Regions from separate parts of the Ferdinandcohnia jepli genome, predicted to be linked through region 2. Evidence: riboswitches for the same ligand, from Rfam matches in the RefSeq annotation. Region 2 holds a riboswitch; the other holds the start of a gene.
The links. Region 2 has a riboswitch for glycine ahead of gcvT (glycine cleavage system aminomethyltransferase GcvT). Riboswitches for the same ligand answer to the same signal wherever they lie in the genome.

Region 1: it holds a riboswitch for glycine, as region 2 does, so the genes downstream of both, AB3M96_RS17010 (trimeric intracellular cation channel family protein) here and gcvT (glycine cleavage system aminomethyltransferase GcvT) in region 2, are expected to answer to the same signal.

What each region holds. Positions count from the first base shown of each region.
Region 1 covers NZ_JBFOKR010000015.1:147,262-151,470, forward strand. Annotated here, with positions in the region: gene AB3M96_RS17000 (alkaline phosphatase family protein) at 1-1,503, opposite strand, end outside; gene AB3M96_RS17005 (hypothetical protein) at 1,689-1,991, opposite strand; glycine riboswitch at 2,190-2,283, shown strand; gene AB3M96_RS17010 (trimeric intracellular cation channel family protein) at 2,419-3,030, shown strand; gene AB3M96_RS17015 (tyrosine-protein phosphatase) at 3,201-3,974, opposite strand; gene AB3M96_RS17020 (DMT family transporter) at 4,175-4,209, shown strand, end outside.
Region 2 covers NZ_JBFOKR010000002.1:2,026-6,234, forward strand. Annotated here, with positions in the region: gene gcvPB (aminomethyl-transferring glycine dehydrogenase subunit GcvPB) at 1-171, opposite strand, end outside; gene gcvPA (aminomethyl-transferring glycine dehydrogenase subunit GcvPA) at 164-1,510, opposite strand; gene gcvT (glycine cleavage system aminomethyltransferase GcvT) at 1,549-2,652, opposite strand; glycine riboswitch at 2,828-2,917, opposite strand; gene AB3M96_RS02025 (DEAD/DEAH box helicase) at 3,170-4,209, shown strand, end outside.

The DNA of each region.
Region 1 (4,209 bases), on a different contig from region 2:
TTCTATGTTTGTACCCGCAACAATCATTGGAAAATGTGAGTCATCCTTATGAAGAGAGCCATGACTTGCTCCTCCAACATGTCTTGGTGAACCTTCTCCTATAAATTCATATCCCGGTTTTGCATTAACAATCAAGAAAGTACCTGAATGTGAAAAGAATGAACTATATAGTCTTGCTAATCCATCTGGGTAATCTCCATACAAAATTTCATTTTCTTGCAGCACTAAGTCCATAATTTTTTCATTTCCATCTATCGACCAGGATTGACCATACTGATCAATATACTCACCACCAGGTTGAAAGGTTAAGGTACCACTAATACCACTTTTGCTTACAATAACCTGCTTGCCTTCTTTCCATGCCATTACATCTAACCTCGAGTCTTCTTTCAACAACTTCAAAATATCTTCGGCGCTAATTTCCTTATCCAATAAGTAAATAAACGACATTCTCTCATTTAGACCTAATACAATCTGATCATTGTTTTGAACAGGTTCTCCAATTTTATGTATCTTAAAAGTATCAAGTAGTTTTCGCAAGTCAATTAATGCTTCTTTTTTGTTATTTTTTATATAGGTCTGGCCACTATCACCCATTACCACCCAAGTATTCTTCTCAATTGCCTCTTCACATGATGAGTACAAATTTAATAGTTCTTGTAAATGCTTATCGGCTTCCTCTATTCCTTTTGTTACATATACACCCTTCTTATGAACTTGCTTATCATTGTCTGATAGATAAACCAATGAATAGGAAGGAAGAGTATCTTGTTGTATTAAATAGGTTAATTCCTTCGTAGCAAAACGGTCTGTAAATCCGAAGGCCTGCCAAAAATGTGTATACTTATTATCCGGATCATTTTTTGATAATAATCCATACGAAAAATAATTTGGCGCAGGAACCTCTTCATTTTCATTCAAATAGCCAAGATATTTAAAGAGCCTTGGTACATTAAGTTGTCGACTATGGCTCCCGCGATAAACAAGAGTATTAATGGAAGATGACTGAAGTCCAAGCTCTTCATGAATCGTTTTAACGTTCATACTTAAATGCCTTTGATTTAAGTTAAGAATGCTATCTCTCATTACTTGTTTAACACCGAGCTTTGCTATTTCCTTCCATGCGCTTCCATAGCTAACTAACCTTTGCTCCTTTTCATCAAACCAGACAAGGGCTGGAACCTTATGTTGGTCAGGATACGTACCCGTTAATAAGGTACTATCGATTGCCACTGACATAGTTGGATAGCTACTAATCATTGAAGGGTAATAATAGCCATTCTTCATAAGAAATTCTAATGCTGGTGCCTTTCCATTCGAAATAGCACTCTGCATTGGCTCATCCATTATTGAATCAATAATGACCATGACAACTGGTTTACTAGATGATTCCACAGATACATGGTTCTGCTTTGTTATCTTCTTTGGTGAATGTATTAAGAACATATATCCAAAGGCGAGTAAAAAGGAAAGAATGACTATCGAACTTATTACCTTTGCCAAAGGAAAATCAACTCCTGACCTGTTTACGAAAAAAACTATACTAGTAATCTTTGTTATCTTAGGAAGGATTATTCTTTTAGGAATTGGTTTGTTATTTTTACATAAAAAAACTGCACCTCCATCGTTAGATTATTGTCCAACAATTTTTGGTGCAGTTCATAATGTTCGGTGTGTTGATTCTGCTTTTATAACTCAAGTTTCTCCAACAGCCAATCCTGGATCTCATCTTTTGTTTCGTTACCAACCTTTAGTGTACCTAATACGACGCCTTTTCCAATAATCTGTATTTCAGGTGCTGCAACGTCCTTTGTTATATTAATACTATAAGTGACTGTTTCAATGTGACGAATTGGTATTCTGTTAATGTTAATAATTCCATCAGTAACTAAATATCCATCATCAGTAAGTGTTATTTTATTTTTCTTCCATGAAAATTCATTAGATGAAACCTTTTTCTTTTGTGATTCTTTAGAACCAAATAAACCCATGTAATCGCACCCCTCTCTATAATTTATATTATCAGAAATAGAGCGTCATTTGTAAGAAAAATGGAAATTCTTGTCGAAAACGGGAAAAGAGTCCTATTTTCCTTTAACATCTATGCAGATTTTTAATAAAGAATTATTTTTATTGACAGTACAAGCGATTATCGGATAATATTCTTATGAATTTAAGAATACTCGCGGACGATTATTGTGGGAGAGAACGTATCTAACGTCACCGAAGGGGCAAATCTTAACAAAAGGCTAATCTCTCAGGTAAAAAGACCACAGTAAGACGCTTCTCTGGAGAGCGCTGGTAAGCCACCCAAGGGGTAACACCTTCTAGATTAGGTAAAACTCTCAGGTACAAGGACAGAGATAAAGGATTCTCAGTTTTTGTATGATGTTTTACTTTGGATTAGGGGGTTTTTTTGTGGTTTGGGATGTGTTAAATGTGTTTGGAACAATTGCATTTGCGATTAGTGGTGCAATCGTTGCAATGGAGGCTAAGTATGATATTATCGGGGTTTATGTGTTAGGTTTAATTACGTCATTTGGTGGTGGCGCAATTCGAAATCTTTTAATAGGTATCCCCATACATGAATTATGGCAACAAACGCCTCTTTTTATAATTGCAATTATAACTATTACAATAGTATTCTTGTTACCGGACAGTGCAGTGGAACGGGTAAGGGAATGGCATCTGTTCGATGCAATCGGTCTCTCAGCCTTTGCGGTACAGGGTGCAATGTATGCATATTCGATAGAACTTCCTATTCTTGCAATTATGTTCTCAGCAGCTATTACTGGTGCTGGCGGAGGAATTATCCGCGATGTATTAGCTCAGCAAAAGCCGATTGTGTTTCGCAAAGAATTATATATGGTATGGGCCATGATTGCAGGATTTATCATCAGCATGGGATGGGCACAAGAACCGTATCAGTTATATACACTTTTTTGTATCATCTTTCTGTTACGTGTTACGTCACATCGTTTTGGTTGGAGCTTGCCAACTCGCTCAGTTACTAACTTACAAAGCAATTAAACTACTATTTTATAGACATGAAGAAGGCCCAAGTTATGGGCCTTCTGTTCGATTTGTAAGTTTAATTGTAAGATTGTCCAAGAGCATTCCTCCATTGTTATTTTTAGTATTATATTCTACAAAAAGAACGTTACCCCTTTAGGATAACGTTCTATATTTCTATCATGCCATTACTCTAATAAATGAGTCTTCAATACATCAATGTCCTCTGTAGAAAGACCAAGTACCTCTTTACAATATGTATCTGCACTTCCATATTGTATTTCTAACTCATTAAGAAATGCTTCGATATATTCGACCCGTGCTTCCATGATAGAGTCTATTACATCTTGATCGATATTTGGTAGGTCGTTGTAGCCTATCTCCTCAAAGTTTGCATTCATTTGCTCAAGTGTTTCATTCGTATACAGATAATCGTTATGGATATCTTCTCTTGTAACTCCTAAAACACTAAGAATAAGTGCTGCTACTGCACCAGTTCGATCCTTTCCTGCCATACAATGAAATAGCATCGGAGTATGTGGTTCATTTAGTAACACGTTAAAAACATTCTGAAAAGCAGTCTTAAAAGAAATCATATTTTTGTTTAAATTAAGTAATAGTTCACCTGGTTTTGTTTTCCTTAGTTCGTCAGCAAAGCTAGAGTGTGTTCCAACTTGCCCCATCATTTTGTCATCTGACAATATCGGCGTATGATACCAGACAGCATCATCAATTACCGGATCTGGGTACTTTTCAATTTCGTCTACACCACGTAAATCACAAATTTTTTGAATGTTAAGGTGACTAATAGTTTCTAGGTCTTTCTCTGTTACCCTACTTAAATTACCTGAACGAAATAACATTCCTTTTTTAACTTTACGACCTTCTTTGGTAATGTAACCACCTAAATCTCTGAAATTGAAGGTTCCTGTTAATACTATTTCTGTAATTGCTGTTGTCATTTTATATTTACCTCTACCCTGTCATTATTTTTACAATATATAATTATACTAAAAATTCCTAATAAAATCTAAATCTACCATTTAAATGTTATAAATATTACATATACTTTGACCATAGTAATGACTATAAAACTTTAATTGTTTTTAAGAATCTATGTCTGTAAAATCAATGGTGGACTACATCAAAAGGAGATACAATGATGAACGCTTATGTACCATTATTTATAGCTATTAT
Region 2 (4,209 bases):
CATAATATCTAACTCAGAAACCTCTGGTAGTTCAGGTTCTTCTACACGTATATAGTCTGCAGGGATAACTTCATTAATATTTACTTCAGGTATGTCTAATTCTGGCAAGCTATAACCAATTCGACCCGGCTTGGATAGTTCAAAAATTAATGGTTGATCTTGCTTATTCATTGCCATCCCCCAATTCTTTTACAAGTGTGTCAATTTCTTCTTTTGTGCGAAGTTCAGTTACAGCCACTAACATATGACCTTCTAATTCTGGATAATCACGGCCTAAATCGTATCCGCCAATAATTCCTTTTTGAATAAGATGAGCATTTGCTTCTTTTACAGACTTACCTAAGTTAACCACAAATTCATTAAAGAACGGTCCATCAAAAGCAACGTTAATGCCATTGTTAACAAATTGAGTTTTTGCGTAATGAGCTTTTTGAATATTGTTTGTAGATATTTCTTTTATACCTTTTTTACCTAGAGCAGTCATTGCTACTGATGCAGCAAGTGCATTTAAGGCTTGGTTTGAACAGATATTTGATGTCGCTTTGTCTCGACGAATATGTTGTTCACGTGCTTGTAGTGTTAATACAAATCCGCGCTTTCCATCTTCATCAACTGTTTGACCTACTAAACGACCAGGAACTTTCCGCATTAATTTAGTTGTTACAGCAAAATATCCACAGTGAGGTCCACCAAATGCAGCTGGAATACCAAATGGTTGCGCATCCCCTACTACGATGTCAGCACCAAATTTCCCAGGAGGTGTTAACGCCCCTAATGCTAGCGGATTGCTTGATACAATAAACATGCTCTTACCAGTATGAGCAACTGCTTCAATTTCTTTTAGTGGTTCAATCTGGCCAAGGAAGTTTGGATATTGAACAATAATAGATGCTACATTTTCATCCATTAAATCTTTTAAAGCTTCGATATCTGTTACCCCATTTTTAGTTGGGATTTCAACAACTTCGATATATTGTCCTTTTGCATATGTTTCTAATACTAAACGGGATTCAGGATGAACCGCCTTTGAAACAAGAACTTTTTTATTTTTTGTATGTCCTGTTGATAGCATCGCTGCTTCTGCAAGTGCAGTACCACCGTCATACATGGAAGAGTTTGCAACATCCATACCTGTTAGTTCACAAATCATCGTTTGGAATTCAAAGATCGCTTGAAGCTCTCCTTGAGAAATTTCCGGCTGATAAGGTGTATAAGCTGTATAGAATTCAGAACGAGATAGAACATGGTCGACGATAACCGGCATGTAATGGTCATATACACCAGCACCTAGAAATGATGCATGTGAACGAAGATCAGCATTTTTAGAAGCAAGTACTGATAGTTCTTTCATTAATTCAGGCTCTGACTTAGCTTTCTTAATGTTGTATTCTCCTTTGAATCGAACACTTTCAGGAATATCATTAAAAAGTTCATCAACAGTGGATACTCCGATTGCTTGAAGCATTTCATTTTTGTCTTGTTCCGTCATTGGTAAATAACGATGTTTCATGAATGTACCCCTTCCCTAAATAGGATATTAGTAAACCATTATTTTTTTGGACGTTTGTAAAATGGCGTTGCCACTACTACAGCTTTAAGACGCTTTTTACGAACCTGTACTTCAACTTCAGTACCAAGCTCTGCATGCTCTGCTTTTAGTAAGACTAAACCAATATTCTTTTGTAGCGTTGGAGATTGAGTACCAGTTGTTACTTCTCCCACTTGTTCTTCGCCTACAAACACTTCATAGCCGTGACGAGGAATCCCTTTGTCGATCATTTCAATACCGACAAGCTTCCTAGGAGCACCTTCTTCTTTTTGTTGCTTAAGAACAGCCTTACCGAAAAAGTCATCCTCTTTGTTAGGTTTTACAGCAAATCCAATACCAGCTTCGATCGGAGTGATATCCTTTGATAATTCTTGGCCATAAAGTGCAAGATTTGCTTCAAAACGAAGTGTGTCACGTGCACCTAAACCACATGGTAAAATTCCTTCTTGCTTCCCAGCTTCTAAAATCGCATTCCAAATTGTCACAACATCTTCTGCTGCGCAATATATTTCAAAACCATCTTCACCTGTATACCCTGTTCTAGACACCAGTGAACTTTTTCCGGCAACTTCTACTTCATCATTAAATTTAAAGAACTTGATTTCACTAAGGTCTGTTGTTGTAAGCTTTTGTAAAACGGTTTGGGCTAAAGGACCTTGGATAGCAACTTGGGCAATTTCATTGGAGATATTAACAACTTCTACATCTCCAAACACATGCTGCGTCATCCACTCAAAGTCTTTCTCAATATTTGAAGCATTTACAACTAATAGGTAGTCGTTGTCTGCTTTTTTATAGATTAATAAGTCATCAACAGTTCCACCATTTTCATAACACATTGCGGTGTATTGAGCTCCGCCGTCTTTTAAAAGCGAAACATCATTTGTCATCATTTTTTGTAAATATGCTAAGCTACCAGTTCCCTTTACTGTGATTTCTCCCATATGAGAAACATCAAAAAGACCTGCTTTGGTACGAACTGCTTCATGCTCTTCTTTAATACTAGAAAACTGAACAGGAAGATCCCATCCACCAAAATCAATCGTTTTTGCACCAAGCTTTTGATACTCATTAAATAAAGGTGTTCGTTTTAATTCAGACAATCTGATTCCCCCTTACATGATTGTTAAAAAATTCAGACTACACAAAAAAGGACAGATAGACTCCACATATGTGAAGTCTCTGTCCTTGCACCTGAAAGTTTACCTCGTGTTATGTATGATGAGGCTTTCCCCTTTGGTGGCCAACACTTTAAATGAGTGGCTCTCTCCAGAGTTGCGTCGAACAAGAGTCTTTTTGCCTGAGAGATTCACAGTTACTGCTTGCTCCTTCGGCGCTACAAATTGTAGTCTCTCCCCTTGTTGTCATTCGCGATATTCATATATTTCATTTTTTTGGTAATACTAACGAAACAGCTATTGAAAATGACCCATACTAAGCTTATTCGCTCGGTATTTAACAAATTAAAGCGGTTTCGAAACTACTATCATCCTACCATTTACGAGCGGTTTCGGCAATAAATTATTTAGCTAACATTACTGTATTTTTATAGTCAAACGTTCGTATTTTGGAATCACTTATATTTTTTACTACACTCAACGAGGAAAGGACTGTGAAAGTATGAATGTCGATTTTGAATTTGATCACTCGTGGAAAGGTGACTTTTTACAGAGAATTGACGAAGACGGTCCTTGGGCAAACTGGGAGCTTTTTAAGCTTGCTTATGAAGTGGAAAAGCATCAGACCATACCTGAATTTGAAGGGTTACAAGCGCCTAAGCATTTACCACAACTTACACCACTTCCACATCAACTTGAAGTTGCAAAGCAAGTCGTTGAAAAAATGAATGGAAAAGCTATTCTGGCTGATGAAGTTGGGCTTGGAAAAACAATAGAAGCTGGCCTCATTTTAAAAGAATACATGATTAGGGGATTGGTAAAAAAGGTTTTAATCCTTGTACCAGCATCCCTTGTTTCACAATGGGCAATGGAATTAAATCAAAAGTTCTATATACCTGCTGTCCAACAAAAGAAAAGTTATATGTGGGAGCAGTATGATGTAGTTGTTTCTTCTATTGATACTGCAAAACGCAGCCCACACCGAGAAATCGTATATGAACAGGATTATGACCTCATTATTATCGATGAAGCTCATAAGTTAAAAAATAACAAAACCAAAAACTATGAATTTGTTCAAAATCTAAAAAAGAAGTTTTGCTTATTGTTAACAGCAACTCCTATTCAAAACAAAATTGAAGAGATTTTTAATCTTGTATCCTTACTTAAGCCAGGTCACTTAGGGAATCAGTCTTATTTTGATGAACTATATGGAAAGAAAAAGAAATCCATTGAAGACCATGAGCATTTAAAGGAATTAGTGAATAAGGTGATGATTCGAAATCGCCGTGATGATACAGGGATTGAGTGGACGAAACGTAGGGTTGAAACTGTACCGATTGAATTCTCTGAAACTGAACAGGAATTATATGACGCAATTACAGCCTATCGTTCAAGCTTTTCACCATTTGCTTCAAGCATGTTCTCTATTTTAACTCTACAAAGAGAAGCGTGTAGTAGTCGTGAAGCCGTTTATTTCACACTGAAAAAGATGCTAGAAAAAAAGAATGAAGACGGTGTTCAGGTCCCTCAGGATTTGGTTAT